DNA from 4 places in the Paenibacillus sp. FSL R5-0887 genome. Region 4 is predicted to be linked to each of the others. Evidence: riboswitches for the same ligand, from Rfam matches in the RefSeq annotation. Region 4 holds a riboswitch; each other region holds the start of a gene.
The links. Region 4 has a riboswitch for cyclic di-AMP ahead of MKY14_RS16740 (TrkH family potassium uptake protein). Riboswitches for the same ligand answer to the same signal wherever they lie in the genome.

Region 1: it holds a riboswitch for cyclic di-AMP, as region 4 does, so the genes downstream of both, MKY14_RS30665 (3D domain-containing protein) here and MKY14_RS16740 (TrkH family potassium uptake protein) in region 4, are expected to answer to the same signal.
Region 2: it holds a riboswitch for cyclic di-AMP, as region 4 does, so the genes downstream of both, MKY14_RS26855 (C40 family peptidase) here and MKY14_RS16740 (TrkH family potassium uptake protein) in region 4, are expected to answer to the same signal.
Region 3: it holds a riboswitch for cyclic di-AMP, as region 4 does, so the genes downstream of both, MKY14_RS07365 (APC family permease) here and MKY14_RS16740 (TrkH family potassium uptake protein) in region 4, are expected to answer to the same signal.

What each region holds. Positions count from the first base shown of each region.
Region 1 covers NZ_JBBOCE010000003.1:47,006-55,002, reverse strand. Annotated here, with positions in the region: gene MKY14_RS30700 (PSP1 domain-containing protein) at 1-298, shown strand, start outside; gene yabA (DNA replication initiation control protein YabA) at 329-694, shown strand; gene MKY14_RS30690 (tRNA1(Val) (adenine(37)-N6)-methyltransferase) at 804-1,577, shown strand; gene rsmI (16S rRNA (cytidine(1402)-2'-O)-methyltransferase) at 1,574-2,485, shown strand; gene MKY14_RS30680 (AbrB/MazE/SpoVT family DNA-binding domain-containing protein) at 2,905-3,159, opposite strand; gene MKY14_RS30675 (HD domain-containing protein) at 3,455-4,738, shown strand; gene MKY14_RS30670 (TatD family hydrolase) at 4,790-5,560, shown strand; cyclic di-AMP (ydaO/yuaA leader) riboswitch at 5,759-5,988, shown strand; gene MKY14_RS30665 (3D domain-containing protein) at 6,274-7,440, shown strand; gene rnmV (ribonuclease M5) at 7,617-7,997, shown strand, end outside.
Region 2 covers NZ_JBBOCE010000002.1:2,036,419-2,044,415, forward strand. Annotated here, with positions in the region: gene MKY14_RS26845 (hypothetical protein) at 1-613, shown strand, start outside; cyclic di-AMP (ydaO/yuaA leader) riboswitch at 832-970, shown strand; gene MKY14_RS26850 (C40 family peptidase) at 1,028-1,456, shown strand; cyclic di-AMP (ydaO/yuaA leader) riboswitch at 1,819-1,961, shown strand; gene MKY14_RS26855 (C40 family peptidase) at 1,967-2,458, shown strand; gene MKY14_RS26860 (GNAT family N-acetyltransferase) at 2,648-3,133, shown strand; gene MKY14_RS26865 (c-type cytochrome) at 3,261-3,617, shown strand; gene MKY14_RS26870 (4a-hydroxytetrahydrobiopterin dehydratase) at 3,699-3,986, opposite strand; gene MKY14_RS26875 (hypothetical protein) at 4,215-4,508, opposite strand; gene motA (flagellar motor stator protein MotA) at 4,715-5,515, shown strand; gene motB (flagellar motor protein MotB) at 5,499-6,314, shown strand; gene rluF (23S rRNA pseudouridine(2604) synthase RluF) at 6,427-7,128, opposite strand; gene MKY14_RS26895 (sensor histidine kinase) at 7,118-7,997, opposite strand, start outside.
Region 3 covers NZ_JBBOCE010000001.1:1,639,204-1,647,200, reverse strand. Annotated here, with positions in the region: gene MKY14_RS07375 (DsbA family protein) at 1-573, shown strand, start outside; gene MKY14_RS07370 (disulfide oxidoreductase) at 570-1,034, shown strand; cyclic di-AMP (ydaO/yuaA leader) riboswitch at 1,229-1,388, shown strand; gene MKY14_RS07365 (APC family permease) at 1,513-3,330, shown strand; gene MKY14_RS07360 (iron-hydroxamate ABC transporter substrate-binding protein) at 3,534-4,529, shown strand; gene MKY14_RS07355 (FecCD family ABC transporter permease) at 4,750-5,805, shown strand; gene MKY14_RS07350 (FecCD family ABC transporter permease) at 5,805-6,839, shown strand; gene MKY14_RS07345 (ABC transporter ATP-binding protein) at 6,895-7,695, shown strand; gene murB (UDP-N-acetylmuramate dehydrogenase) at 7,846-7,997, shown strand, end outside.
Region 4 covers NZ_JBBOCE010000001.1:3,746,902-3,754,898, forward strand. Annotated here, with positions in the region: gene sdhA (succinate dehydrogenase flavoprotein subunit) at 1-430, opposite strand, end outside; gene MKY14_RS16725 (succinate dehydrogenase cytochrome b558 subunit) at 476-1,141, opposite strand; gene MKY14_RS16730 (LysR family transcriptional regulator) at 1,545-2,447, shown strand; gene MKY14_RS16735 (potassium channel family protein) at 2,985-3,656, opposite strand; gene MKY14_RS16740 (TrkH family potassium uptake protein) at 3,670-5,028, opposite strand; cyclic di-AMP (ydaO/yuaA leader) riboswitch at 5,091-5,268, opposite strand; gene MKY14_RS16745 (CPBP family intramembrane glutamic endopeptidase) at 5,589-7,265, shown strand; gene uvrC (excinuclease ABC subunit UvrC) at 7,354-7,997, opposite strand, start outside.

The DNA.
Region 1 (7,997 bases), on a different contig from region 4:
CTCTTGGTTAGGGGATTTTGAACCCGTATCCATAAAAATGGCCAAGGATCAGAACCTTTCACTTAATCCGACCAAGATTTCCGGACTTTGTGGACGTCTGATGTGTTGTTTGAAATTTGAGCATGACAATTATGAGAGTGTAAAGGAAGAAATGCCAGCGGTCGGCAAGATTGTCGTGACCTCATTGGGGGATGGCAAAGTAGTAGGAATCAATGCCGGAAACCGTACGGTTCATGTACAGTTGTTTGAAGTGGGCAAAGTTAAGGAACTTCCAATGGATGATGTTGTCGTCAAGTAAACCATATAAGGTTACTTTCGGGGTGGAAACTTGGAGAAGAAAAATATATTTGCACACATGCAGGATATGGAAGCGCAGATGGAAACGATGCGCGCCAATCTTGGAGAATGGAAACAGACGGTAAAAGAACTGATGGAAGCTAACCAGAGGTTAACTCTGGAGAATGAACAGCTTCGCAAAATTTTAAAGCGGGATGCACCTTTGGATCCTACCGTAGATTCTGCGGAGGCGGAAGCTCTTTTAGCTACCGGAGAGGGAACAGAAGAGGTTGTCGGGGAAGGTTATGACAACTTGGCTCGACTTTACCACGAAGGCTTTCACATCTGTAATGTTTATTTTGGACATTTACGCACGGAAGGTGACTGTCTGTTCTGTCTTTCTTTTCTTAATAAATGAGGATATCCAGCCGTAGGAGATTAATCCTACGGTTTTTTTTGAATTTTAGCCCATAGACATATGCCTTTGAAGCAAGTTTTTCTCAACAAAACCTTTAGGAGATTATTACATGACGAATTCTTTTAATGATATATCTGTCCCCTTGTTACCGACGGAGCGGGTGGATGATTTACTAACACATGACCTGCGCATTATTCAAAGTGATGAAGTATTTAGTTTTTCTATGGATGCTGTATTGCTTGCTCGTTTCGCCAGTGTTCCGCCACGTGGAAGAGTTCTAGATCTTTGTACGGGAAATGGTGTAATACCGATTTTAATGACTACCCGGACAAAAGCTTCTATAGAAGGCATTGAAATACAACCTCGTTTAGCTGATATGGCTCGTCGTAGCGTGGCTCTAAATGGCCTTCAGGATCAGGTTGTAATTCATGAAGGTGATTTGCGCGAGTTATATACTACCGCAGGACATGGGGTGTATGATGCAATAACGGTCAACCCTCCTTATATGCCGCTTAATGGCAGTGATCTGAAGCTGAACAACCATCAAGCTATGGCTCGCCATGAGATAGGCTGTACACTGGAGGAGGTCATTCAGGCTTGTGTGCGATTGGTTCGGACGGGCGGAAAGGTAAGTATGGTTCATAAACCACAACGGTTGGTTGATATTATCAGTCTTATGAGACAATATAGACTCGAGCCAAAGATTATTCGGTTTGTACATCCACGTGCCCATCTGGAGGCAAATATGGTATTAATCGAAGCTGCACGTGATGGAAAGCCTGAGGTTCGTTTACAACCACCGCTCATCGTATATAATGAGGACAATCAATACTGTCCAGAGATTATGGACATCTACTATGGTGCTAAAGAGGGTAAATCATGACGATATCATGCCAAAGCAGTTTTCAAAACAAGACTAATACCAGTACTCAGGAGACAACAGGGTCGCTTTTTCTGGTGGCTACACCTATCGGTAATCTGGAGGATATGACCTATCGTGCAGTCCGTACATTGCAGGAATGTGATATTATTGCCGCGGAAGATACGAGACAGACCCGAAAATTACTCAGCCACTTTGAGATTTCACCTTCGATGTTGTTTAGTTATCATGAGCATAATAAGGCCGCCAGTGGACCTGAGCTTGTACGCTATATAATAGAAGGAAAAAATTTGGCACTCGTCAGCGATGCCGGTTTACCAGCGATTTCTGACCCTGGAGCGGATCTTGTAGCCCTTGCAATAAGTCATGGAATTCCGGTGATTCCTATCCCTGGAGCTAACGCAGCGTTGTCAGCTTTGATCGCTTCTGGTCTATCTACGAATACGTTCACCTTTATCGGCTTTCTTCCCCGAGAGCGTAAGGACATCCGAGCAGTATTAAGTCCACTTCGTTCGGCTCAAGGCACTTTGTTGTTCTACGAATCTCCCCATCGCGTAGTTAAGACACTTGCTCATCTTCAAGAAGCATTCGGTAATCGCCAGATTGTGTTGGCACGTGAATTAACGAAAAGATATGAGGAGTTTCTACGCGGTTCGATTGAGGAATGTACACTATGGCTGGCTGAACATCCTCCGCTAGGCGAATATGTTATTGTCGTAGAAGGGGAGAGCAAGGAAGATGCAGAAATCGCAGAATCGGCGTGGTGGCGTCAGTTAAGCATTGAAGATCATGTAGCTCATTACGAAGCACAGGATGTACCACGGAAAGAGGCTATGAAAAAAGCGGCATCAGACCGGGGTGTAGCCAAACGGGATATTTATAATGCGTTGCTTGATAGAGCAGAAGAGTAAGTGTTATAGACGAATTCCTAGAATAACTAAGGATTTTCGGAGCCGTTTCGAGCTTGAGTGATTTATCTGTGGGTTAAATGTAATTTGTACAGTTATTTTTGAATTTTTTTATGTATTTGTTCGTTTAGTTGTACTTCATACAGTTATAAAGGTGGAAAGGATTGATTTCACGGAGATATAGGAAATATAAGTGTACAAAATACAATTAATTCGTTTAATGGTAAAAAGCATTTAAAATAACTGTAAGAAATACAACTAAGTATTACTAGTTCCGTCTTGAAGCACATTGCCCTTAGGGAGGGGATAACCAGGAGGGCAAACCCAGACATAAAAAATACCTCCCGCGGTCACGGGAGGTCAAGGAGATATGAAAAGGTTAGAATTAACAATTTGATTAGTTCTATTATATACTATTTAATTTAGTTTGTCACAGGGGTAGGGATGGAAGATATGCATTCATGACAAACTATTTTTCCTTTAAAGTAAGTTACGTTCTCAGCGTTGCCACAGAAAATGCAGGCAGGCTCATACTTTTTAAGCATAATCCGTTCGCCATCAACGTAAATTTCCAGTGCGTCCTTTTCGCCAATGCCAAGTGTACGGCGTAATTCAATAGGAATAACAACCCGTCCAAGTTCGTCTACTTTTCTTACAATTCCTGTTGATTTCATCATAACAATCGTTACTCCTCTCAATGTTCCAAAAACGTCATTATTCGACATTGTTCACTGTTTTATGATACTTATAATACCAACGATTCCCAAATCAGTCAACCTTTTTTCATAGGCTGAATAAGAAAATTTCCATAAGAACTTTGAATGTCCCTATAAAAATTAAGAATTACCCTGAAAGCATTTTGTCGATTTACCAAGACCAAAAATGATACTTTTCGACAAAGTACGACATAATTACTTATTATATACTGATATTAGTTAAAATCATATTAAATTATTAGAAGGAGTTGATCTCATGAAGCAGCCGCTCACGGAAGAAAAAGTTTTCAAGGATCCCGTTCATAATTATATTCACGTACAGGATACGATTATTTGGCGACTAATTAATACAAAAGAATTTCAGCGTTTACGCCGGATTCGCCAGTTAGGTACCTCATATCTCACTTTTCATGGTGCAGAGCATAGTCGTTTTTCTCATTCTTTAGGAGTATATGAAATTACACGCAGAATCATTTCGCAATTTGAGCGCAGCGGGTATAAGGATTGGATTCCTGAAGAAAGTTTGCTTACTTTGTGTGCGGCTTTGCTGCATGATTTAGGGCATGGTCCATTTTCACATTCTATAGAAGAAGCTTTTGAAATGAACCATGAGGATTGGACCTGCCGAATTATTTTGGAGGACACGGAGATCACCGAAATATTGCGTGATGTGGAGGAAGATTTTCCTCGTAAAGTAGCCTCAGTTATCTCTAAGACATATGAGCATGAAATTGTTGTCAATTTGGTTTCCAGTCCGCTGGATGCTGATCGTATGGATTATTTGCTGCGTGATGCGTACTATACAGGTGTAAACTATGGAACCATCGATATTGATCGGATTTTGAGAATGCTTCGTCCTTATAATGGGCGGATTGTAGTAAAAGAATCAGGTATGCATGCCATTGAAGATTATTTAATGTCGCGTTATCAAATGTACTGGCAGGTATATTTTCATCCGGTGACGCGCAGCTCTGAAATTATTTTGCGTCAAATCTTCCGTAGAGCTAAAGAATTGTTCCAAGAGGAGTACAAATTTCGCTTTATGATCGCTCCGCTGGAAGATCTCTTTCGAGGAGAAGTAACAGTGAAGCAATATTTAATGCTTGATGAGGCACTGGTACAGACTGCTTTTATGCAATGGACACTTGAAGAAGATGAGTTATTAAGCGACTTGTGTACCCGTTTTATTCATCGTAAACTGTATAAATATGTAGAGATCGAGAATTTGGATACAGATATGATTACGGAAATCCGCAGCAGTTTTGCGGGAGCGGGACTTAACCCAGAATATGACTTAGAGATTGATTATCCGACAGATTTGCCTTATGATGTGTTCCGTCCAGGAGCAGCCTTCGACAATAATCAAATTTTACTGCTTGATCGCAATGAGCAATTGCGGGAAATTTCAGAGGTATCGGATATTGTGCGCTCAATAAGCGGAATTCATCGTGGCAGATATCACCTATATTTCCCACAGGATAAGCTGAAAAAAGCCCTTACACGGTTGCCCTTTTCTGTAGCAGAGATTTTTGCAAAATAATACAAATATTTATGGAACTATTGATAAAAACAACAAGGAGTGAGCTTTAAAATGTATCTGTTCGACACACATACACATTTAGATGCGCCTCAATTCGACGAGGATCGCGAGGAAGTTATAGCTCGTGCAGTAGAGGCCGGAGTTAGCAAGATGATCAATATTGGATTTAATCGGGAAACGATCCCTTCAACGATGAAGCTGGCTGAATCTTATGATTATATTTATGCAGCGGTGGGCTGGCATCCACAGGATGCGATTGATATGAAAGAGGGGGACCTCGATTGGATCGCCTCTCTTTGCAGCCATGAGAAAGTGGTGGCCATCGGAGAGATTGGGTTGGATTATTATTGGGATACCTCTCCCAAGGATGTGCAGCAGGAGGTCTTCCGCAAACAAATTGGACTAGCCCGTGAACTAAAAATGCCAATCTGTATACATGACCGTGATGCCCATGAAGATGTCGTACGGATTTTACGGGAGGAAAAAGCAAATGAAATTGGTGGCGTAATGCATTCTTTCTCAGGCAGCTGGGAAACCGCAAAAATGTGTCTAGACCTAGGATTTCATTTGTCATTTGGAGGACCGATCACGTTCAAAAATGCCAGAGTGCCTAAAGAGGTGCTTGCACAGACGCCATTGGACCGATTATTGATCGAAACAGACGCTCCATATTTGACTCCACACCCCTTCCGAGGCAAGCGAAATGAGAGTGCTCATGTGAAGTTAGTAGCAGAGGCTGCGGCTGAAATTAAAGGGTTAACATGGGAAGAATTGGCTAAAATTACGTATGCGAACGCACTGGAACGATTTGGGATTGTCTGAAAACAGGAGTAAAACGGGTGAAAAATAGAGAATGGCCGATATATTAAACTTTTTTAATATAAAAACGGCTGATTATTACAATATTTTAACCATATATTTGCGTAAACGTGGTTGAATCGTCCTTTACAACATGCATCAAAACAGGATATCATCTTTTCAGTGATGTGAGCTGTTGTTATTGTGACAGCCATTGATTCATGGATCGTCTCGCTGAGTCTCCGTATGGAGAACGGGGGAACCAATATTGAACTGCCGCATGCCTGTATCTTGAATACGACTAGGAATTGCCGCAGAACAATATTTGATTTCTTCACGTGGTCTTTGGGGTGAATTTAAGGGCAACCGCCGTGAGCGGGTGACCTGAAATAGGGCGTCTCTCTTTCGTCCGAACCCGACAGCTAACCCCGTAAGCGCAAGTAAGAGAGGCAACCTCGTGCACAAACATTCCCGCGTATTCTGACATCGGAGAAGCCACGAAAGAGTCCTCAAGAGAACTCTTTTTAGGCTTCTTTATTTTTGAATAAACTGAATGTTGCCCGCATACTGTTATATAACAGGTGTGGGAGTAGCTGTGCCGAGCAGGCGATCCATGAGCAGGAGACGCTAAGTTAATACGTGCGTATCCTGTGACAATCTCAAATAGTTTCGTCAAAGAAATTCAGTCCTCATGATATACAAATTGACGACGAGGCTATGTAAGGAGGATGGAGAGAATGGGCTTATTCCAACCAGAGGTATCCCATGATTCGCAGTCATCCAGCAGGTCTTTCGCATTACGGTGGGAGCAAGTAAATACTCGCGTACTTTTACTTGCAGGTGTGATTTCAATCGCAATCGCGCTGTTAATTCTGCTGTACGTACACGGTCAAAGTAATAAACAATTAGTTTTAGTAATAGACGGGCAAACACAGACACTTGAAACGCGAGAAGCACTTCTTGGTGATGTGTTGGAGAAAGAGCAAATTTCGCTGCAGCCGCATGATGAATTATCTTTAGGTCTGAGTGATGAAATAAAAGACGGTGACCGTGTCGTTATCAATCGTGCGCAGAAATTTAGCCTTACTGCGGACGGAGCAACAAAAACGTTATATACGACCGAAGACACTATCGGTCAAGCGATTGACAAACTGGGTATCAACCTAGAAGGCTATGATAAGATTTTTCCTTCGTTAGACACCACCATCTCTGCTGACATGGAGATTAAGATCGTTCGTATCAACAAGCAAACGGTACAGCGAACAACTAACTTACCTTTCCGTGTTATTAAGACAGCAGATCCCTCCCTTACTGTGGGAACAGTTAGAGTGGCACAGGCAGGCAAACCAGGCGTCATGGTTCAGCATATTGAAAAGATCTATCAAGACGGAGAACTGGCCTCTATGCGCATGATCGGCAAGGAAGTACAAACGGTAACAAAAGATAAGATCATTGCCGTTGGTACTAAAGCACTTCCTAAGCCTACTGTAGTTGCTAAAGCTACAACAACTTCCAAATCAAGCACTACCTCCAAAACGACTAAAGTTAGCGCTAAGACTAAGAACGTCACAAGCAAGGCTGGCGTAGACTTTGAGTACAAGAAGATGATTAAGAACGTCTCCATGACAGCTTATTCGTCAGAAGAGCCAGGGATAGGTACTAAAACTGCCTCCGGAACACGCGTAACGGAAGGTCGTACAATTGCAGTAGATCCGAATGTAATTCCTATTGGCTGGTGGGTTTATATCGATGGGCTTGGATTCCGCCGTGCAGAGGATACTGGCGGTGCCATTAAAGGCAATAAAGTGGATGTCTATTATGATTCCCTGAGCCATGCTCGTAATTTCGGCCGTAAATCACGTACCGTTTATGTGATTGGACCTGTGAAACCAGAGCTTAACTAGAACTGAAGCTTTTGCAAAAAATCCTTTGATAAGCTATAGTGATGATAACCGTTAAGGAACGCTGGATGATCATTTCGTTGATCGCAGAGCAACCGCTCATCACTTATACATTCTTTAACCAAAAGAAGAGGAGCGAATCCTCTTCTTTTTGCTTTTTTTGGAAGGAGTCAAGAAATATGATTAAGGAATTAATCGTCGTTGAAGGCAAAAGCGATACCGTAGCCATTAAGCGTGCTGTAGAAGCGGATACCATTGAGACAGGCGGCTCTGCTGTAAACCGGACTGTAATTGCTAAGATCGCGCTTGCTATGGAACGTAGAGGGGTTATTATTCTTACGGACCCGGACCATGCTGGGGAGCGAATTCGTAAAATCGTTTCAGCGAAGGTGCCGGGCTGCAAGCATGCTTTTATTCCAGAGAAGGACGCAACTCGAAAAGGGGATATCGGTGTAGAGAATGCATCGCCAGAGGCGATTCGTCATGCGCTGCGTAATGTACATACCTCTTTTGAAGGAGCACCTGCTTTGATTGGTATTGATGATCTTATGGCCGCTGGA
Region 2 (7,997 bases), on a different contig from region 4:
TGACCCTACGATACGCACTTGGTTATGGATGCTTCTAGGACTTGTTGTCTTGCGACTTCTGCTTTCTCCTTTCATAAGGGCAGGATTGCTGCATGAGCTGCACCAGGAGCGAAAGGGCGAGCGCGGGCTGTTCTTTTTCCCCGGCATGAAGATCTATGGACTACCTGTCTTAGTCTTTAGCCTAATCGAATGGGTGCTGACCCTGCTGCCGCTTTACTGGCTTGCTCCAAAAATGTACGGGCTGTTCTTATCCTCTTTGTTTAACTACACTTTGTTACTTCATTTAGTACCATACGTATTGGCATGGCTTATATATATTTTTATCGTGCGCCTGTTTCTTCTATATATGCAGTTTGGTTACACCGGCGGTACAGGAATGTTCTCCTCACTGTTCATCTGCTTGCGGTCACTGATTCCTGCTATAGGTGTTTCCATTGTACTTGGTGCGGGAGGCTTGCTCTTACTGCTAGTGTGCGGACTGACGGGTCTGTTCTGTCCCGGCCTGCCGGCACTTATAATACGGCAAATCTCACCACTACCTTCTACGCTCTTAAAAATGTGGGGAATCTCTGCACAATATCATCTATGGTGTAGCAAAGCATTTCCACAATAAATTAACCTTATTTGACATAATAAAAAGGTCCCAATTCCTGTATTCAGGAGCTGGGACTTTTTCTCATTACGGATAACTTAAGAGTATTTGCAAAATCATAAAAGCTCTGTTACAATAAGTCCTGTGCTATTAGTAACAATTTTGTAATCAATTGAAACGATTCCTACATAACTAAATGTATTTATCGTAAGTGTAACTGTCGAAACGTCATTCTCTTGGTGCTTAACACGCCTAATTCCTTTGCACCGGGAAGTGGGGGAACCATATTTTGGGTGAATTGATCTCGCTTTACAGGGATCATAGGGAATCTTCTACCGAACCCTTAAGCTAACCTCGCAGGCCTTGGAAGGAGTACATCTTTTGAAAAGACATAATTTAAGAAAAAAATGCGTCGCTGCGGCGCTAGGACTTGTAATGGCATTATCTATTGGTGGAGGAAGCGCCTTTGCCGACTCTAAGATGGACACTGTAATCTCAAAGACTATTGGAGTTGCCTATAAAACCGGAGGTACAAGCACTGCCGGATTTGATTGCTCTGGATTTACAAAATATGTATTCAAGAATGTGGGTCTTACTTTACCTCGTACATCAAAAGCTCAATATAGCGTTGGAACTGCTGTATCCAAAAGCAATCTGCGTTCTGGTGATCTAGTGTTCTTTAACACACTTGGCAATGGAGTATCCCATGTCGGCATTTATGTTGGAAACGGAAAATTCGCACAATCGTCCTCTTCGCGTGGAGTGACCATCACTTCACTCAGTCAGGCCTACTGGGCCAATCGTTATGTTGGCGCTAAAAGAGTAATGAGTACTTCAGCTTATCAAGCTGTAGCCTTCGATTGAAACCTTCCTCACAACTATAACCTCATAATTACAACTATATGAACCTGAATCTGATTATTCCCGTAATCAAATTCGGGTTTTTCTTTTTTCCATAATATATTTTTACACTAATAGAGCCCAATTGAAACACGTTTATTTGATAAAAATTGCAATTATATTAAAAATTAGGTCATTATTAACGCTTACATATGCCTTTCTACCGTAAAAATGCCAATTTTTCTGCATTAATATGTTAAAAACGATTGCCAAGCGGCTTTCTGTTTGTTACAATTAGCGCAGTGAGATTTTAGTAACATTTTTGTAATCATTAAGTTGTTATTTACAAAGGTTTTGTCATGTATTGATTACAAGCTAATCCTAATCAACAGTATGAGCCGAGTTTCCTAACTATTAGGAAAACGGGGGAACCAACTTTGGGTGAATTGACCTCCATTATATAGAGGGGTCATAGGGGACCTTCAACCGAACCCTTAAGCTAACCTCGTAGGCATTTGGAAGGGGTATACACTTTTGAAGAAGAAGTTAGCAGCAGCAGTACTAAGCTTTTCCATCATCCTCACCATCGGAGCAGGAAGCGCTTTCGCAGATTCCAAAATGGATAAAGTGATTGACAAGGCCATCGGTACTAAATACGTATCCGGCGGTATATCCACTAACGGATTTGATTGCTCCGGATTTACAATGTATGTGTTTGATAAGATTGGCATTAACCTTCCACACCAATCAGGTTCCCAATATCAAATGGGCACAGCAATCTCCCGTGATGATATAAGAGCCGGAGATCTTGTATTCTTCAATACAAGTGGCAAAGGTGTCTCCCATGTCGGCATTTATGTCGGTGAAGGTAAGTTCGCACACGCTTCTACCTCACGCGGTGTTACGATTAGCTCTCTGAGTGATAGCTACTACGTGAAACGCTACGTTGGTGCTAAGCGCATTATGAGCACAGACGCTTACCAATCGGTTGCTGCTGAATCGGAAGACAATGATGATGTTCAATAAGTAACGTACATAGGCTCTTTTCCAAGGTAACTCTTGGAGGAGAGCTTGTTTTTTTGTCTTATTACTTATTTACCCCTCTCATAATTTGTAAAACATTCCTCTCATATAAAGTTTCTGAGTCGAACCTCCCCCATTTTGTATATAATTAGTAATATAGCAATGTCCTCGTGAAAGGAGATCGTTGACTTTATGATAAATCCCTCGGTAACTTTTCATGTTGTTCCTATGGAGGCAATTCACGGAGAAGCTATTTGTAAGTGGAGCTATACGCCCCCATATAATATTTATGGCTGGATGCCGTGGGAGCAGATGCAGGCTCTTGGCATCGAGTTTGGCGATCCGCAGCTCCGGGAGGAACAATATATCTCCATATTAAATGAACAAGAGGTTTTGTGCGGATTCGCACAGTTGTTCCCGATGGAAGGAGTCGTCCGTTTAGGAGTTGGGATGCGCCCCGATCTATGCGGCCATGGTTTAGGCAAACTATTCGTAGATGCCATCGTCCAGACAGCCTTGAGTCGTTATCCTGATCGAGAGATAGATCTAGAAGTCCTGACCTGGAACCAACGCGCCATTCGAACTTATCAAAAATGTGGATTTACGATTACAGATACGTATGAACGCCGCACACCTACAGGAGACAAACCTTTTTATTGCATGGTCTATGATAAATGATATTAAATACCAGATATTTCATAAGAATGATTGTATTCTCGTTCATTTTTTTGTCACAAACCCTATGATAACGCTTCACCATAAGCTATAATGTAGGGAGCAGCTTACATAGAAGGGACGAATTGGGATGCAGAAATGGATCATGAGCGGTTTGTTTTTTGCCGCCTGTGCCTTTGCGGTAGTACTCATGTTTACACTTCCGGGTAAAGAAGAGGTAGCGGAAGAAAATAAGCCCACGATGCCGGTAGTTCAACTGGACGCAGCAAAGGCAGAAGCAACCGTGAAAGCCAGCTGTATCACCTGTCACGGCGATCAGCTTCAAGGTGGAGTTGGACCAAGTCTTCAGAATGAAGGCGGCCAGCATGACGCTGAGGAAATCTACAGCATCGTCACCAAAGGACGTGGTCAAATGCCTTCCTTTAAGGAGAAGCTAGCCCCTGAAGAGATCGCCAACGTCGCACTCTGGCTCTCAGAGAAAAAGTAACCCATCAAGCAACTAAAAACGCCCGTGTATGAGATAGGTGACTATCTATGCACGGGCGTTTATTTTATGATTTTGGCTAAACTAATGATTTTTTTCAAAGGCTTCATTAAATTCATGCGCCGCTCGAAGATCTAGAGCCGTAATCCCATCTTCTTCATTAGATTCAAGTCGCAGGGTAACTGTTTTATAATCAATCGTAATATGTGGATGATGATCGAAGGCTTCTGAAATCGTGGCTACTTCATCAACGAACGCAATGCCCTTCATATATTGGCTGAACATATATTTTCGCACCATAACATTATTATCCAGCTTCCACCCCTCCAGCTTGGTGATCTCCTCACGCAGTTCCTCTTCCGTAAATAACAATTCGTTTCCTCCCTTACAAAAAATTGCAGTAAAGTGCGCAGTTCCCTTTACTTGACATAGGCGTTAAACAAAACATCCCTTAGCTTCTGAGGTCCAAGGGATGTGCCAGGATAAAGGCGATATTTTCGATTTAATGTATTCACAAATCCCAGCGATTATAACTCGGCTTTATCAATTTTAACACGGGCTACTAACTACGGGCAAATTACGTCCAGACGTCTCCTCTGCCTAAATCAAAACCACTGAAGCCAAATCCTCTTCGCCAACTAAAATATTAATGCGATGCGTGTCCTTATCGTAAATAATTACGCCGCTCCCCACTTCAATCATAGGTTCATTACCCAGCGCGAAGAAAAGATCCTCAGCCAATGCTTCCCATACCTCCAGCTTTGATTCTTGGGGTAGTTCCTGCCACTCGTCCGGATCCATCTCAAAAAATAAATATCCATCGGAAATTCGTCCGACGGCTTCGGTCAAATCTGTTAGAATTTCACCGTAATCTCTACCATGCTTTACACCCACGTATATCACTCCGTTTTCTTCACAGATGAATAATTACTTACCTTATCCATTATAGCCGAAAAAATGACTTCACAAAAAACCGAATGATGTCGATAAATAAGAATATACGTTAATTCGGTTTCGCACAGAGTGCCCTGCCGCTGTTTCAAGGATGATATACGCGGCATTGTCGGAACACATCTTAAATCTCACGGACGAGGTGCAAAATGGAAATTTCAACAATAATTGGTTTAATTTTTGGTTTGGTTGCTGTAATCTGGGGCATGATCCTCAAGCACGCTCCACTTCATGCTTTGGCCACACCTGCTGCTTACGTTATTATCTTGGTGGGTACGGCAGCGTCTATTTTCATGGCCTTTCCTTTCAACGAGGTCAAAAAGATTCCAAGTCTGTTCAAAATGATTTTTATCAAAAAGAAATTAATCAGTAAACCCGAATTAATCACTATGTTCATGGAATGGGCTTCTATCACACGGCGTGAAGGTCTGTTGGCTCTAGAATCAAAGGTCGATGAAATAGAAGATAACTTCCTCAGGAATGGCATGCGGATGATCATTGATGGAAATGATCAGGATTTTGTCCGCGATGTCCTCATGGAGGATATCCACGCCACAGAGGATAGACATAAAGCAGGAGCGCTCATTTTCTCACAGGCAGGTATGTATGCTCCTACCCTTGGGGTGCTCGGGGCGGTTATCGGCCTCATCGCCGCTCTGGCTGATATGAGTGATATGAACAAATTGGCTGCGGCAATCGGGGCTGCCTTCATCGCCACTTTGCTTGGTATCTTTACAGGTTACGTATTATGGCATCCTATTGCTAATAAACTGAAACGTCTCTCCAAACAAGAAATCGAAGTTCGAATGATGATGGTCGAAGGTCTTTTGTCCATACAGTCCGGTGTATCTACTATTGCCATCAATCAGAAGCTTGCTGTATTCCTAACACCTTCGCAACGCGTTAAGTTAAATGAGAAGGACGGTGGATCAGGTGAGCAAAAAGACTAGACACGAAGAGCATGAAGAACATGCCGATGAATCGTGGCTGTTACCTTATTCCGACCTCATGACTCTTCTGGTGGCTCTGTTCATCGTTATGTATTCTATGAGCGCAACGGATGCCAAGAAATTTGAAGAGATGAGTCAAGCCTTCAGTTCCGCACTTAATGGCGGTACAGGTATTCTTGAAGAGCGGGCAGCAATGCCTAGTAAAACTCAAGAAGATCTAGGGAAAAATGATAAGATGGGTAGCTCTACTTCCAAGAAAGCTGAAGAAGCAGAAATGGCAAAGCTACGACAAAAGGAACAAGAGGATTTAGAGAAGCTTAAGAAACAATTCGATCAATATATTAAGAGCAACGGTCTAACTGATCTGCTCAGTACGAAGCTTAATCAATCTCAGCTAATGATTACGATCAGTGATAACGCATTGTTCGCCTCTGGCCAAGCCATTGTTAAGGATGATTCGCGGCAATTAGCTAAATCCATCTCAACGATGCTGCAGCAATTCCCGGATTATGATGTAGTAGTGCAAGGGCACACCGACGATATTCCAATTTCTAATAGCAACTATTCATCCAACTGGGATCTGAGTGCGGATCGGGCACTTCAGTTTATGAAGATTTTGCTGCAGAACACGAATCTAAATCCGCGCAAATTTAGTGCGATTGGATACGGCGAGTATCATCCTATTTCGGATAATGACACAGCTACCGGTCGAAGCAAGAATCGCCGGGTAGAGGTTTCCATTATTCGCAAATATCAAGAATCCAAAGAGTTTACAGGGATTGTTCCCTCTGCTGAATAAGTGATGTCGTAAGGTAATAAAAAGAGCTGTCCAAAGGTCTTAGACCCCGGACAGCTCTTTTTTGTTGCGAGTACTACATTCTATATGGACCTGTAACATTGTAATAACATTCCTACAGTAATTCGTAGTTCAGCGTAGCTCCAAGCTCTTTCTTCTCATCAGCAGACAGCTCCCGCCATTCTCCCGTTTGCAATGCCCCCAGGCGAATATTCATAATCCGAATGCGTTGCAGCTTTCGAACCTCATAGCCAAAAGCGCTGCACATACGACGAATCTGGCGATTTTTGCCCTCTGTCAAAATAATACGGAAGACACGCTCCGTAATACGCGTGACCTCACAGGGCAGCGTCTTCTCACCTAATATTTTCACACCGCTCGACATGCCGGTAATAAATGAAGGCGTAATGGGTCTGTCCACGGTAACCACATATTCTTTTTCATGCCGGCCTTCCGCCCGCAAAATTTTATTAACGATATCACCATCATTAGTAAGCAAGATTAATCCTTCCGAATCCTTATCGAGACGACCAATCGGGAATATACGCTCATGATGACCTACAAAATCGACAATATTCCCCTTGATATGCTGTTCTGTGGTTGATGTAATCCCAACCGGCTTGTTTAGAGCAATGTAGACCGTCTGGCTCGAGGTTTCAAGCGCTATACCATCTATTCGCACATCATCGCCCGGAACAGCCTGACTGCCCAGCACAGCAGGCTCTCCGTTGATCGTAACTCTGCCGGCATCCACAAGCTTGTCTGCTTCTCGGCGTGAACAGTACCCTGTCTCACTGATGAATTTATTAATTCTCACGTTGTTCTTCACTCCGTTCATCCTTAATGTTGAGCCAAGGTGTAACCCCTCCAGCTGCAGGCAGCTTAATCATAACGGTTGTCCCCCGGCCAACTTCACTTTGTATTTCCAAATGACCCTTATGAGCCTGAATAATACGCTGGCTAATCATTAACCCAAGACCAGTCCCCGATTCCTTATTCGTGAAGAACGGTTCACCCAGCTTAGGCAGCACGTCCTCTGGAATCCCTTCACCCTGATCTTTAATTACAATAAAGACGCAATCCACAGAGTTCCAAAGTTCCATCGAAATGACGCCACCCTCGGGCATAGCCTCAATTGCATTTTTAACAATATTAATAAATACCTGCTTCAGCTGGTTCTCTTCACAATGTACAGTAGCAGGTTGTTCAGAGAATTTCGTACTAAATTGAATATCATGTAGATGAGCCAGACTATCCAATAGAGAAACTACATCACCTAATATGTAGCGAAGATCTTTCTCCTGAAAATGAACGGCTTGTGGCTTAGCCAGAATTAAAAATTCACTGACGATAAGATTAATCCGCTCCAGCTCGGATAACATCAGCTCTATATGAAGCGGAACCAAGAGCTCCTTCTCCTGTTGAAGCTGTAGAAATCCTTTTAATGTGGTAAGAGGATTACGAATCTCATGAGCTACTCCTGCGGCCAATTGGCCGACTGTAGTTAGTTTCTCAGAGCGTCTAAGCAGCTCCTCCATTCGATTGCGTTCCGTCATATCACGAGAAACGTGAATAAAGGAATGGGGATAACCCTCTTCATCTCGAATTATCGAGGTACTAACGCTAACTTCAACTAATGATCCGTCCCGTTTAAGTCTCACTGTCTCGATCGGCGGCAGAACTGCA
Region 3 (7,997 bases), 2.1 Mb from region 4:
TCTACAGGAGAACCGGTAGAATTCAATTACAGTGAGCTACCTAGGATTGGTAATGAGGATGCACCTGTTAAGCTTGTTGAATTTGGTGATTTCAAATGTCCAGCTTGTTCCCAATTTGCTGGCTCCATGAAACCGAAAATTGTTCAAGATTTTGTCAACGAGGGAAAAGCAGCTCTTTACTTTGTAAATATGGCTTTCGTTGGTCCTGACTCTGAGACAGCTTCACTAGCTGCATTGTCTGTATACCATCAGAATAAGGATGAATTCTGGAAGTTCTATGATGCTGTGTATGCGCAGCAAGGGGATGAGAGCGTGGAATGGGCCACTGAGGATTTCTTGGTAAGCCTTGCTGAAAAAGAGAAATTAGCGATCGATTATGATCTGTTGCGTAAAGACATCCAAGAGAAAACTTATGCAGATGAGCTGAAGAAAGACATTCAGTTGGCAACTGACGCAGGCGTGACAACTACGCCTTCGCTCTACATTAATGGAGTGAAAACGGCTGAACCTTTCGATATTGAAGCGATTACATCTGAAATTAACACCGCCGCAAAAGCAGTGGAGGCAAAGTGACAAAATTCCTATCTTTTTGCAAGCGTAACTGCCTCTATCTGGCCTGGTTCGTCTCTTTGGTTGCTGTAGCTGGTAGCTTGTATTTAAGTGAAGTCTTGAAGTATGAACCTTGTAAGCTTTGCTGGTTTCAGCGGATTTTTATGTATCCGCAGTTATTTTTATTGGGAATTGCCACTTTCCGTGGAGATAAGCGCATCATTCCTTATGTGCTTCCATTAAGTTTGATTGGTGGCAGTATCTCAATCTATCATTATGCGGAACAGAAGATTCCAGCGTTAAGTAAAGTTCTACCTTGTACAGTTGGTGTTCCTTGTAATAAAGATTACTTGAACTACTTCGGATTTATAACGATTCCTTTGTTAGCTTTAATAGCGTTTGCTCTAATAAGTCTCCTTCTTTGGTATGGACGTAGGGAAGAAGAAGTGATTGAAGTAGATGCTGAGGAGAGCTTAGGATTTTAGTTTTTACTTTGGAAGGTACAAAAAAGCTGAAAAGGTATTAAAATCACGGGCTAGAGGGATAATTGAAGATAATGAAAGAGAGCATCCAATAAGACGCTATATTTGAGCTTATTGGATGTTTTTTCATTCTTTTTTCATTTTTTTCAACGCTTTACTGTAGGCACTTTGTAGACTAATATTAGACCTTGTGAGAAGTTGAATATGCGCTGAATTTTCTTAGGAAAAACGGGGGAACCAAACTTGGCATTCATGCCAATGGGGTGAATCGGAACCGGGTCGAACAGACCTCTACCGTAGGGCTATAACCACAGCCCGAATCCGCCAGCTAACCTCGTAAGCAAGGTGGGAAAATGACCATGCATAAGCATGCGGATCATTTCCGTATGCTTATTTTTGTGTCTGCATTTATGAAATCCACCGATGAAAACAGCGCACGGAAATTCCGTTTCAGCTCCCAAAGAAAGGAACTGTATCCACCATGGTAAGCAAGGTAAAACGACTATTGATCGGACGTCCGATGAAGTCGAATGAACTCGATCATGAAAAGTTATCCAAGGTTAAAGCACTGGCTGTTCTGTCTTCTGATGCGCTCTCGTCTGTAGCCTACGGAACGGAACAAATTCTGATTGTACTAGTGGCTGCCGGGTTTACTGCCATCTGGTATTCCCTGCCAATTGCATTAGCCGTATTGGGCCTGCTGGCCATCCTGATTTTATCCTATCGGCAGACGATTTTTGCTTATCCGCAAGGAGGCGGAGCTTATATCGTAGCCAAGAGTAATCTTGGTATTCCGACAGGGCTGCTCGCTGGGGGTTCATTATTGGTGGATTACATTCTTACCGTAGCGGTTAGTGCCTCGGCAGGGACGGATGCGATCACATCGGCTTTTCCAAGTCTTCATAATCATACTGTTCTCATCGCTGTATCTGTTATCGTTTTATTAACAATCATTAATCTTCGCGGAGTGACTGAATCGGCTTCATTTATCGCAATTCCAGTGTATTTGTTTGTGGTTTCGATTGTTGTTCTGATTATCTCCGGTATCGTTAAATATGCAATGGGTGGCGCGCATGCGAATGTTCCTGAAATAGGCAGCGCCGTATCTAATGTAAGTTTGTTTCTACTATTAAAAGCGTTTAGCTCTGGTTGTTCAGCCCTAACGGGGGTTGAGGCCGTATCTAATGCGATCCCAAACTTTAAAGCACCCGCTGAGAAGAATGCAGCCAAGACGCTAATGATCATGGGACTTATCCTTGGCTTTATGTTTACCGGAATCACTGTGCTGGCGTATTGGTATGGGATTGTGCCAGATGAAAAGGCTACGGTTGTCTCTCAGATCGCTGAATCGACCTTTGGCCGTGGCGGATTGTACTTTTTCATTCAAGGGATTACAGCAGTGATTTTGTTCTTGGCAGCTAATACAGCATATTCAGCGTTTCCGCTGCTTGCCTTTATGTTTGCAAAAGATAAATATCTGCCACATGCATTTATGGTCCGTGGTGACCGCCTTGGCTTCTCAAACGGCATTATTTTTCTAGGAGTTATGTCTATCATACTTGTGACTGCATTCCATGGGAATACGGAAGGTTTGATTCCACTATATGCGGTAGGCGTGTTCATTCCTTTTACCTTATCCCAACTGGGGATGATGGTGCATTGGATCAAAACAAGACCCGCTGGATGGGTGAAAAGATTTGTAGTAAATACCATCGGTATGCTGACTACATTGACGATTACGCTTATATTTATCATTACTAAATTCTCGAGCGTATGGATGGCATTCATTTTCTTACCTGCTGTAATGTTCGTGTTCCACCGTATTCATAAGCACTATTTGAACACTGCGGATCAACTGCGTATATGTCCGGCTACGGATAAACCTGTAATTAAAGGAAGTACTGTAGTTGTTCCTGTTGCAGGGGTTACACGTGCTGTATTACATTCCATCAGCTATGCGAAGTCTCTAACAGATAATGTTGTTGCTGTGTATGTAGGCTTTGATGAAGAAGACATTCATAAGATGGAGCAACGGTGGGAGGAATGGAATCCAGGTGTACGCCTGATTGTACTTCGTTCCAGATATCGTAGTATCATTCGTCCGTTAGTGAAGTTTATCGATACGGTAGAGTGGAAGACCGCTGCGACGGATCACATCACGATTCTGATTCCACAGTTTATTACCAAACATTGGTGGCAAGCCGTGCTTCATAATCAGACCAGCTTTTTAATCCGCTCGTATCTAATGAATCAAAAGGACGTTGTAGTAGCGACTGTCCCGTATCATTTAAATAAATAAGTAGAAGATTAAAGATGAGGTTATATCCGGAACGTTCGGAATATAACCTCTTTTGTATTTTATATGAAGGAAATTGTTGCAAATCCACAGAATTTGAAATTTATATGTTGACACAGAGAATGAGAATCAATATCATTTAAAAGTGAAGCAGAGGTAAAGGTCACCTTTGAATATCAAAGCAGTTACATATAGGAGGGTTTTTAATGTTTTGGCTTAACAGAAAAAGATCAGGAAGCATGAAAGTGACGATGAGCGGACTAATAGTGATGACGCTAATACTTTCCGCTTGTGGTAATAATAATGCTGAAAGCTCATCAAATGCAGGAACAGCGCCTACAGCAGAATCTACAGAGGCACCTGCTGCACCTAAGACGTTAACAGATGCAATGGGTCATAAAGTAACGATTCCGGCTAATCCACAGCGCGTTCTGGGTTCATATTTGGAAGACTCTTTGGTAACTCTGGGTGTAACTCCAGTAGCTCAATGGTCAGTTACAAACGGCGTTCAGGATTATCTGGCCACTGAATTGAAGGATGTTCCTACAATTAGTTACGACCTTCCGTTAGAGGCTGTAACCAGCTTTGCTCCGGATCTTATTATCATCCCATCGGAGTCTTCTGTTCAGAACGGGATTTACGATCAGTTGAATAAGATTGCACCCACTTATGTAATTGGGGATGAACTAAATCAAGATTGGCGCAAATCGTTGCTCAAGATGGGTGAGATTTTGAACAAAACCCCTGAAGCAGAAAAAGCCATTAAAGATTATGATGTTAAAGCAGCGGCTGCGAAAGAACAGCTTGCAGGAGCTATTGGACAAGAGTCCGCGGCTATTTTATGGTTGGTGCAAAAAAACTTCTATATTGTAGACGAAACCCGCAGCAGTGGAGCTGTATTATATACAGACCTTGGCGTAACGCTGCCTAACTTAGTAACAGAGATCCCAGTAGGAACAAGAGCAACTTGGAATCCGATCTCACTAGAGAAGCTTTCTGAGCTGACCGCAGATCATATTTTCCTTGTAAATAGTGATAAGACTGAGGGTTCGGAGATCCTAGATAGTGCAATCTGGAAGGGCATCCCAGCTGTAAAAGCTGGAAATGTGCATGAAATGAGCTCAACAAGCAGCTGGCTTTACAGTGGTGCGAACGCTGGCAGAAAAATCATTGACGATGTGCTAAAAAGTCTTGTGAAATAAAAGTCGTAATTCACCATGAATGAGACTGATCATTTCGGTGGGGAAGGGCGTGCAGATCAAGTATCTCGGGATACAAAGATCTGCACCATTTTTTTATAAACCAATCCCATAGTACGGAAAAATCGATCCTGCAATTGTACAACATAAATATTTTTGCGATAATGAGAATGATTGTTGTTATCATATAAACCATTGTAACTATTGAATAAGGAGACGACTCATGGTTTCACCCTCAGATTTCGCAAATCGTATTAAAAATGAACCCAAAAAAGCTCTACATACCCGACCGGCAGCTGCCATTGGTATTCTTATTTTTGGACTTGCTGCCATTGCCTTCGGATTGGCACTTTCGGTCTCAGTGGGTGCGGCAGATATCAAGTTAGCTACGGTATGGGAAGCTATATTTCATTTCAATCCAGATTTACAAAAACATCAGGTGATTAGAGAACTGCGATTTCCACGTGCTATTGCTGGCGCCTTAGTCGGTGCTTGCTTCGCAGTAGCAGGGGCTATCATGCAGGGGATGACAAGAAACCCGCTTGCGGATTCAGGGCTGTTAGGTTTGAATGCAGGAGCAGGGGTAGCGCTGGCCATAGTATTTGCTTTTGCACCCTCACTCTCATTCACTTCACTAATGTTGTATTGCTTTATCGGTGCCGCTGTGGCCTCTTTTATCGTATTCGGAATCGGTTCGCTTTCTTTTAATGGCCTGACCCCCTTGCGATTGACATTAGCAGGTTCGGCAGTTAGTGCTTTATTGGTTGCTATTAGTCAGGGAGTAGCTATTCTTTTCAACTTATCTCAGGACATAGCCTTCTGGTTAGCTGGTGGGATGGGTGGAGCTAGCTGGACTCAGATCAAGATTATATTCCCTTGGGTGGCCGTAGCCTTAATTGCAGCGATGATGTTATCACGATCCGTCACATTGCTCAGCTTAGGAAGAGAAGTTGCGGTTGGTCTGGGGCAGCGGACAAGGTTAGTTCAATTGGCATGTATGATTGTTGTGGTTATCTTAGCTGGAAGTGCGGTTTCAACGGTTGGCCCGATTGCTTTTATAGGACTAATTATTCCACATGTTACACGTTATTTCGTTGGAGTGGACTACCGCTGGATTATCCCTTGCTCGGCAGTTCTAGGGAGCTTATTGATTATCTTTGCAGATATTGCCGCAAGAATGATAAATGCACCTTATGAGACACCGCTAGGAGCTTTAATTGCCATCATCGGCGTACCGTTCTTTATTTATTTAGCGAGTAAGCGGAAGGGGGAGCTGTAATGCCCAAATTAACCCTTACTCCAGATGAAAAAGAACGCCGCACACGCGCCTTAACGGTGTTAGTGCTCCTTGCTATACTGATCGTCGTTGTGTTTATAGTCAGTATGAATACAGGGTTTATGCGTCTATCCCCACTAGAGGTATTACATACACTCATGGGTGATGGAACACATCAGCAAAAGCTTATTTTATTTGATTTCAGATTACCCCGCATCGTAATTTCATTGTTAGTTGGAGCGGGCTTTGCAGTATCGGGCTGTATTCTACAAAGTCTCGCACGTAATGCACTCGCAGAACCGGCTACGCTGGGCATAAGTGCTGGTGCAGGTTTTGCGGTAATCATTTTTATCTCGTTTTTTCCGGCTACAACAGCAGCTCCGGTATTTGTCTTGCCTCTCCTAGCGCTTGGTGGGGCTGGCCTGACCGCAGCTTTAATCTATATTCTTGCCTACCGGAAGGCAGATGGTCTGTCTCCTACAAGGCTGATCCTTATCGGGATTGCGGTCGCTGCAGGAATCAATGCTTGCCAGCTTGTATTGGCACTTAGGCTTGATCCTAATAATTATCAATTTGTAGCTACTTGGATCGCCGGGAAAATATGGGGTGGGGATTGGAGATTCGTCCTTGCTTTGCTGCCTTGGATCGCGATTCTGTTACCGTTCGCCTTCTATAAAGCCCGGGTTCTAAATGTATTGAATCTAGGGGACCATACTTCATTAGGTCTAGGAATGCGTGTGGAGAAGGAACGTATTCTCCTTCTGGTAACAGCCGTAGCGCTTGCCGGCTCCTGCGTCGCGGTAAGTGGAGGTATTGGCTTCGTCGGCCTGATAGCACCACACCTGGCTCGCAGGCTGGTGGGACCCCGTCATCAGGTGTTATTACCTGCTAGTGCTTTGACAGGGGCGCTTCTTATGATTACCGCTGATACCATTGGTAGATGGGTATTGCAACCTGCCGAAGTTCCTACTGGCATTGTGGTTGCGATTATTGGCGCACCTTACTTTTTATATTTACTCGCCAAGTCGAAAGCGTAAATTAGTTCATACTTAGGAGCATAGCTCCATAAAACTTTTAAGGGAGTTGTAGATCATGTCAGAACGTTTGAATACAGAAGAATTAAGTATTGGGTATGCTGAGGCTACTATAGTTAAGGGATTGAACTTGTCTATCCCTACGGGGAAAATCACCGCACTAGTGGGCGCTAACGGCTCCGGTAAATCTACAATCCTCAAAACGATGGCCCGGATTATGAAGCCGAAGAGTGGCACCGTAATGCTGGACGGCAAATCGATCCATAACTTTTCAACTAAAGAGGTTGCTCGTCAGCTAGCGATTCTACCGCAGAACCCAACGGCTCCTGACGGTCTGACGGTATCTGAGCTGGTCAGCTATGGTCGTTTCCCTCATCAAAAGGGATTTGGCACGATGACCGCAGAAGATCGCAACATCATCTCCAATGCCATCTCTGTTACGGGCATGGAATCTTTTCATGATCGCCCTATTGACCGTCTCTCTGGTGGACAACGTCAACGCGCTTGGATCGCTATGGCGTTGGCTCAAGAAACAGATATTTTATTCCTTGACGAGCCTACAACGTTCCTAGATATGGCGCATCAGCTCGAAGTTCTTCAGCTTTTGCAAAAGCTGAATGAGGAAGAAGGCCGTACCATCATCATGGTCGTGCATGATTTGAATCATGCTACTCGTTATGCGCAGCATATGGTAGCGATTAAGTCCGGTACTGTGGTTAGCGAAGGCTCACCTACTGAGGTTATGACACCAGATGTATTGCGGGAAGTGTTTGGAATTGAAGCGGATATCGTTCCGGATCCACGTACGGGTGTGCCACTGTGTCTTCCTTACGAGCTTGCTGCCTATAAAGCTGTGTAATTATCATCTAAAATCATACAACGAACAGGCTCCCGTCATTGACAAGGGAGCCTGTTCGTTGTTACAGTTGTGGTTGCCTACAATTTCATAATAACTCTTTAAAATAGATCAAGGACCATCATTTATACATGGTTAAAGGAGCATGAAAACATGAATATTGACAAAATTCAAGATGATCTAGAGCAGCTAATGACTGCAGGAATAGTGAAAAGTCATGAGAATTTAAAAGATCACGTGTACACTAAAATGGGCGGCAAAGCTGATATTTTGGCTGCACCAGCTACTTATGATGAAATTCAAAA
Region 4 (7,997 bases):
GCACCTGCTCATCCAACGCGTACAGCAGCTGTTGGCCTGTAGTCGCGCCGGCAAAAGCTGTACGGTGCCGCTTCGTTCCGCCGAAACGACGGAAGTCGAGCAGACCTTCCGGTGTGCGGTTGAACATAACGCCCATCCGGTCCATAAGGTGAATAATACCTGGCGCAGCTTCACACATCGCCTTAACCGGCGGCTGATTCGCCAAAAAGTCACCGCCATAGACGGTGTCGTCAAAATGCTCCCAAGGGGAGTCGCCCTCACCTTTGGTATTTACAGCGCCATTGATGCCGCCTTGCGCACATACGGAGTGTGATCTTTTTACAGGAACTAATGAGAATAAATGGACATGCGCACCGGCTTCCGCTGCCTTGATGGTAGCCATCAGGCCGGCCAGGCCGCCGCCCACGATAATGATATCGGATGTTGCCATGATAGTTCACTCCTTTTATCGAAAATATCAGAAAGGATTCTTAAATTAAATGAAGGTCTTTATGGACTGGGCAATGGTTGCTGCAGTTTGAAATTCACTGTCACGGAAAGTAACCAGCGAAATCAGGAACATGAAAGTTACTAATACAAATATGCCAAGACAGAGGTAAGAAGATACCCGCTGTGCACGTGGACCAACGGTAATTCCCCAGCTGATCAAGAAAGACCAGAGACCGTTCGAGAAGTGGAAGCATGCAGCAACGATACCGATAATATACAGTGTCAGCAGAAGTGGCTGAGTCACGATATCATGCATCAGACCGCCTAATTCTTCGTGCTCCACATTACCCACCGCCACCTGAACCCGTGTTTGGAACAAGTGCCAGACGATAAAGATGAAGGTAACAATACCTGTAATCCGTTGCAGGGTATAACGCCAGTTTCTTTCAATGTTGAAACGGTTCAAGTTCGGCTTGGATTGATACGCAATATAAAGTCCGTATACCCCATGGTACAGCAGAGGAAGCCATATACCGAACAATTCCAGGAAGAAGACGAGCGGCAGGCTGTTCAGCCATAACACGCTGTCAGTGAAACCGGAAGCGCCACCCTCTACAGCCGCAAAATTCGTCATCATGTGCTCAATGAAGAAGGCTCCAAGTGGGATAACGCCTAGCAAGGAATGAATCTTTCTGGAATAAAATCCTTTCATACAAAGTAACCCCTTTCCGATTAAAACAGCGTTTTCATTAATGGGTATTCACCGCCGGAACTACATTTGACACAGGATAACGTTGACAATCCAATGACAATAATTCCTTAATTTACCGTTATCCTAGAGTTTACCGGACTTAGTTTTATTTTTCACAAAATGTGAATATCTTGTGTCACTTTTCATGTTACTCTTTTTTCGCTTATAAGGGAATTGCAATCTAATTATTAAACGTTATACAATAAACGCATAAGAATAGATTTTATATGATAATAATTCTCATTTAGCAAAACAACATTTTCCGACATAACCTGATTTTCCTTATGTAATAAGAACAGTTACTCTTACGGCTATGAATTTCATCACTACTGATCGTACATCGCATTAGGAGAGGAACTCAATTATGTTTGACGATTTAGATGTTTTTGCAGCAGTTGTGGAACATTCCAGCTTAAACCGGGCCTCACGCCAGCTCAATCTATCCCAGCCCGCCTTGTCTCGCAAAATTTCTAAACTCGAGGAACGTCTGGGGGTCGCACTGTTTAATCGTTATGGCAAACGACTGGAGTTAACCGAGGTTGGGCGTCTCACTTATTCCTATGCGCTTGAACAACGGCAGCAGCGTTCGAAGTTTCTGGAGGCTCTTTCCAAATTCAAAGAGGGGGAGCCAAGGCTTGTCACCTTGGGGGCTAGTCTTACCTCCCTGCAGACCACGCTTCCGCCGCTGGTAAACGCTTATATGGACAAATATCCGACCGCAGAGCTGAAGCTGATCACTGGCCGAACGCATGAGATCGTATCCTCAGTTAGTGAGGGAAAATCAGATGTAGGTCTGATCGCTTCCTCTATTCAAGAACCCGGGTTGCGCTGCATTTCTCTATTTGAGGATCAACTGCGACTAGTCGTCTCAGAGCAGCATCCTTTAAATTTATCTTCCAAGCTAACCATGGATAATCTATCCCGGCTGCCTATGATTCTCTTCTCAAAGGGGACCTGGTACCGGCGTCTGACGGACGATCTATTCCAGCGCTGCGGGATTGATCCCGATGTGCGCATGGAGATTGACTCCTTCGAAGCCATCGTACGGCTGCTTCCGACCGTCAAAGCGGCTGCGTTACTGCCAAAGTCTTATCTGCGTCCAGAACTGCTGAACGGCGGCGGGCTGGTGTCCTTACATATCAAGGAGCTGGAGCAAACTCAACGGACCACCTGCCTGATCTACCGTGACGATGGAAGCATGAGCACGGCGGCTCGCAGTCTGGTGCAAGTTACCGAAGAGATGTTTCTGACAGAACGCGAGCAGTAAAGCCGGACCAAATGAATCAAGGGGCGCACCTAGTGATCTCCAAATGAGGCAATAAGTGAAGTACTTATAGCGTAATTAGGGAATTTCTCCCTGAAGTTCAGAGATTTCTGTTCAGCAGACTTAAAATTAGGGAAAACTTCCCTAATTTTCGGCCGATTCAGTAACTAATTAAGGAATCCCTCTGTTTATTAGGGAGGAATTCCCTAATGTCGTTCATTTAGAGCGAATAGCGGCTATTTTCAGGGAGTTTTTCCCCAACTAGTTTAAAACCCACTCTGTACATCGCACAAACAAAGAACACATATCGCTTTTCGCCACACATATTTCACCGTCACAGATACCACAAATCATCTAATTGCAAGCCGTACGATAACCACACCTAGCAAGTCGCGCACCGACCAAACCAACATTATAGAACACTACGCATGGTCCATAGTCATATGGCATATTAAAATCCAATACGTTTCCTACTCTTTACTCCATAAAAAAGAAGCTGCCCCCAAGTAGAATTCACTACTTTTGAGTCAGCTTCTTTTCCTATGATTCTTGGTTCACAACTTCACTCTCAAAACGGTCAATACTTTCATTAGGACCAATGAGTACCATAACATCGCCTTCACTTAAATAATCATGGGCAGTTGGAGCGACGATTATTCCACTTTCCCTATTTAGGGCAACAATACTGCAGCCATATTTAGCTCTTGTATTTAAATCAGACAAGCTTCTGCCGTTCATGCAGGACGGTACGGTCAGCTCGACAATTTTATAATCCTTGGACAGTTCAATATAATCCAGCAAATTGGGCGTCACCAGCTGATGTGCCACACGAATCCCCATATCCCGCTCCGGAAAAATAACCCGATCAACCCCCAGCCGCGACAGTGCGCGGCCATGAAGGATAGAGATTGCCTTAGCCACCACTTGCTTGACTCCAATCTCCTTCAACAAAATGGCCGCCAGAATGCTTCTCTCCATATTGTCACCAATCGCAACAATCCCACAATCAAAGTTCCGTACACCAAGCGAGCGCATAATTCCCTCATCTGTAGCATCTGCTACTACCGTATGCGTCAGCTGATCGCTCATTTCCTCCACGCGTTCTTCATGGTGGTCAATGCCGAGCACCTCGTAGCCCATTTCCATCAGCTCAAGCGCCAGGCTTGAACCGAAGCGACCTAAGCCGATTACTACAAATTGCTGTGCTTTCATTTCTAATTAACTCCTATCCAATAATTATTTTACCTTCCGGATACTTATACAGTGGTTTACCCTGTTTGGGACCGAGTGCATACGCTAAGGTTAGTGGACCTAGCCGACCTGCAAACATCGTCAGACAGAGTAGAACCTTACCGATCGCTGACAGTTCCGGAGTTAGCCCCATAGTCAGTCCTACCGTAGCAAAGGCGGAGGTCGTCTCAAACAAGATTGCCAAGAAATTACTGTCTTCAGTTGTGGAGAGTATCATCGACACAGAGGCGATTAACAACAAAGCCAGCAGCGTGATCGTTAATGCCTTGTAGATGCGCTCTTGAGCCAGCCGATAACGGAACAACACAACATCTTCCCGTCCACGCAGCATAGCAATTACAGCACCAATCATCATTGTAAAGGTTGTTGTCTTGATCCCGCCGCCCGTTGAGCCCGGAGAAGCACCAATAAACATAAGAATCACTATAAAAAATTGTGTAGCCTGCCGAAGTCCAGCAATATCTACTGTGTTCGCGCCAGCCGTACGGGGAGACACGGATTGAAAGAAGGCCGATAATATTTTACCGCCGAAATTCAGTGAACCCAGGGTACGAGTGTTAGTAAACTCAAATATAAAAATAACCAAAGCTCCGATCAGAATCAGCCCTGTGCTGGTGGACAGGACAACTTTACTATGTAGAGACAGCCTGCGGGTTACCCGAAACTCCACCAGATCTGACATTACAATAAAACCAATCCCGCCGGAGACAATCAGAAACATTACAATAATATTCACAAGCGGATCATATACATAATCAGTTAAACTGCGAAAATCCCCAAAAATATCGAACCCCGCATTATTAAACATAGACACCGCATGAAATATGCCATAATAAATCGCTTTTCCCAACGGCATATCAAAAGCCCAGCGAATAGACAGCAGCACAGCGGCACAGCCTTCTATGACAAGAGAATATATGAGGACTCTCCGGATCAGTCGCACAATTCCTTCCATAGAGCCTTGATTCATGGCTTCCTGTAGGATTAGCCTGTCCCGCAAAGATATTTTACGCTTTAACACCAGTGAAAATAGAGTGGCCATGGTCATAAAACCTAAGCCGCCGATCTGGATCAGGATCATAATTACGGTTTTCCCAAAAATGGTGAACGAAGTTCCGGTATCCAGCACAACAAGCCCTGTAACACAGGTTGCCGACGTTGAAGTAAATAATGCATCAATAAATTCCACGGAATTCCCGCTTGTGCTTGAGATGGGCAGCATAAGCAGCAAGGCCCCTATCAGAATGATCGATGCAAAACCAAGCACCAGTATCTGCGGCGGCGAGAGCTTCAGAAACTTAAATTCAGAAATCCTGCGAAACTGTGAAGCCACTTTGCTCACCTTCTTATCAAAAATTCCAACAAAAAAAGCACTGGAAAACCAATGCTGACTTGGTTCCTGCAGTAAATTAGCCTACGAGGTTAGCTGTCGGATTCGGACTGTGCAGGCTGCCCTATTCGTTCCCAGAACGAAATTCACCCCTGATGAAAGTGCCATTTATCGTGTACACTCCACTTTTCATCACTTCTTATGGTTCCCCCGTTTTCACCAGAAATTCGGCTACTATACAATTGCATACAAATTATATACGTTATTTAGTGAATTCACAAAGACACAATTAATGCTCATTCACATGAAAAAATGCGGTTTAAAGAGACTGCATCAAAAGGAGTGCCTTTTCTCATCACTTTTCCGTGTTTTCCCTGCAATTACACCGATTCTCATCATTCGTGCAGAAATGAACACGATAAAATTCATGGTATAAATTCACATGACTATTCTATACTATCTCTATTACCCATAAAAAGAACATATAATGTTTTTTGTAACCAACCAGGCACTAATACTATAATGGAACATAACATTGTCAGTACATAACAAGGAGGCGTTACATGAATCCCGTCGGCCAGCCCTTACAGCAACGTGCCCTCTCCAAGAGGCTCATCATCTCGGGCATTATCGGTCTTATTCTATTTATTATGTTTCAGATTTCCCCTTCACTGCTTAGTAGCCCTACAGGTGAAGATACCACCGTCATTAGCAAGGCAGAAGCCCGTGACCAAGCCATATTATTCGCAGAACAAAAGCTCAACTACACCGAAGCACCAAACGATCAATGGAATGTACTTTACCAGACGGACTCTTCCTTTTATGGTTATATGTCTCGCGAGAAGCTTGTGGAGGACTACACCAAGAAAAAATTGGATCAAAACTATCCTTTTGATGTCTTTCGGGCAACGCTTACTCCTTCAGCGGAGCAAGAGCCGCAAATCATCGTTGACCTCAATATGTATACCGGTAAGATTGTCGCTTTCTCAAAGGCTGCAAAAGTTGTCTCCGATGAGGGGCCAGGCATTGCTTCCGTTGGTGCAAAAGAGGACAAGGGAGCTGACCTCACTCTAGCGCAGAAGGAGAATCTTGCTCGTCCTTGGCTTCAGGAATGGGAAGTAAATCCTGCCAAACTACAAATTGAATCGAATACAGGAAGCCATGGGCTAGTATATACGGATAGTACTGTTCAGGTCGGCGAATCCTTATTGCACTATTATTTTGATTTCAGTGGAGAGCAGGTATCCAGCTTTAATGCCGGATTCACTGCACCGGCTTGGCATACCTCCTACGTACAAGGACAGACCTCTTTAGCGGAAAAGCTAACATTATTCGGTTACGGTATACCCACACTGATTTTAGGAATTCTGGCACTCGTCTACAGTATTCTTAGAAGAGAGCATACTTCCTTTAAACGTGGAGTATTCCTAAGCTCAGCCTATTTTGTAATCATGATGATCAGCACCTATAATATGCTGCCTGAATCAACGGGCGAAGGGCTAGAAGCACAGATTACCTCTGTCATTATGTTTATCATTTATGCTTTGTACAGCCTGCTGATGTCCTCCTTGCTCTACTTTTCTTTAGTGGGCGGCAATGGCTTATGGCGAAAAGAGGAAGGCATGAACCCTTGGCCCCGCGCCAAAGAGCCCGGCTATGGACAATATGTGTTGGACAGTATCCGGGCTGGATACATCTGGGCTTTCGTTCTGCTAGGGGTGCAGACGGTTATGTTCATCATATTATCGTTTACCTTGCACAATTGGTCTACTACAGACGCCACCCAATCTCCTTATAACATGAGATATGCTTGGCTTCTGCCTATCGTCGCATGGCTCGCTGGTTTATCTGAGGAAGCCATTTATCGCTTTTTCGGAATTCCTATGCTGAAAAAGGTGTTCCGGAACACTTTTATCGCTTGCTTGATCACCACGCTGGTTTGGGCGTTTGGCCATACGTTATATCCGATCTATCCCATCAGCTCCCGTCCCATTGAGCTGACCGTAATCGGGCTGCTGTTCAGTTATATTTTCCTTCGTTACGGATTTATTGCTGTCATGTTCAGCCACGTCGTGTTTGACAGCATCCTGATGGGCGCTACGCTGATCTTTATGAAGGAGAGCGTAAATGTAGGCGCGGGTATCTTCGCGATTATTATGCCGTTCATAGTCGCTTACATCGTCTATCGATTTAATCCACCACAGAAGCCTAAGCCGGTGGAGCCTTCTTCTTTGATTTAAACTAATGTGAAGACGTAATGAAATTAAAAAAGGGCATCAAAGCAGCTTTAGTCGCTGCTTTGATACCCTTTTTCTTTTGTCACCATTGCTATGAGGTTGGCTCTTCATCCTTGAGCGCATCAAGAATTTGTTTTGCCAGCTTTTCTCCAATAGAAAGTGTACGGAAATCATCCACGGAGGCTTCTTTAATTTTCTTAAGCGACCCGAAATGCTTTAGCAGCGCTTTACGGCGCTTCTCACCTATACCAGGTATAGAGTCCAGCTTGGAGGTAACCATGGACTTCCCGCGCTGTTCACGGTGGAAGGTGATCGCGAACCTATGGACCTCATCCTGAATCCGCTGCAAAAGGTAAAATTCCTGACTGTCCCGGGCTAGCGCGACAGGCTCTGGCGGATCTCCAACCAAAAGCTGAGCCGTCTTATGCTTATCATCCTTAACAAGGCCGCAGACCGGAATGAATAATCCCAGCTCATTCTCCAGAATATCAATAGCAGAGGAGATTTGCCCTTTCCCTCCATCGACCACGATAAGATCCGGTATCGGAAGATTCTCCTTCAATACCCGCTCATATCGCCGCCGAATGACCTCGCGCATCGTTCCATAATCATCCGCACCCACCACCGTACGAACCTTATATTTACGGTACTCTTTTCGTGCAGGCTTACCATCAATGAAGACAACCATCGCTGAGACCGGATTAGTCCCCTGAATGTTCGAGTTATCGAACGCCT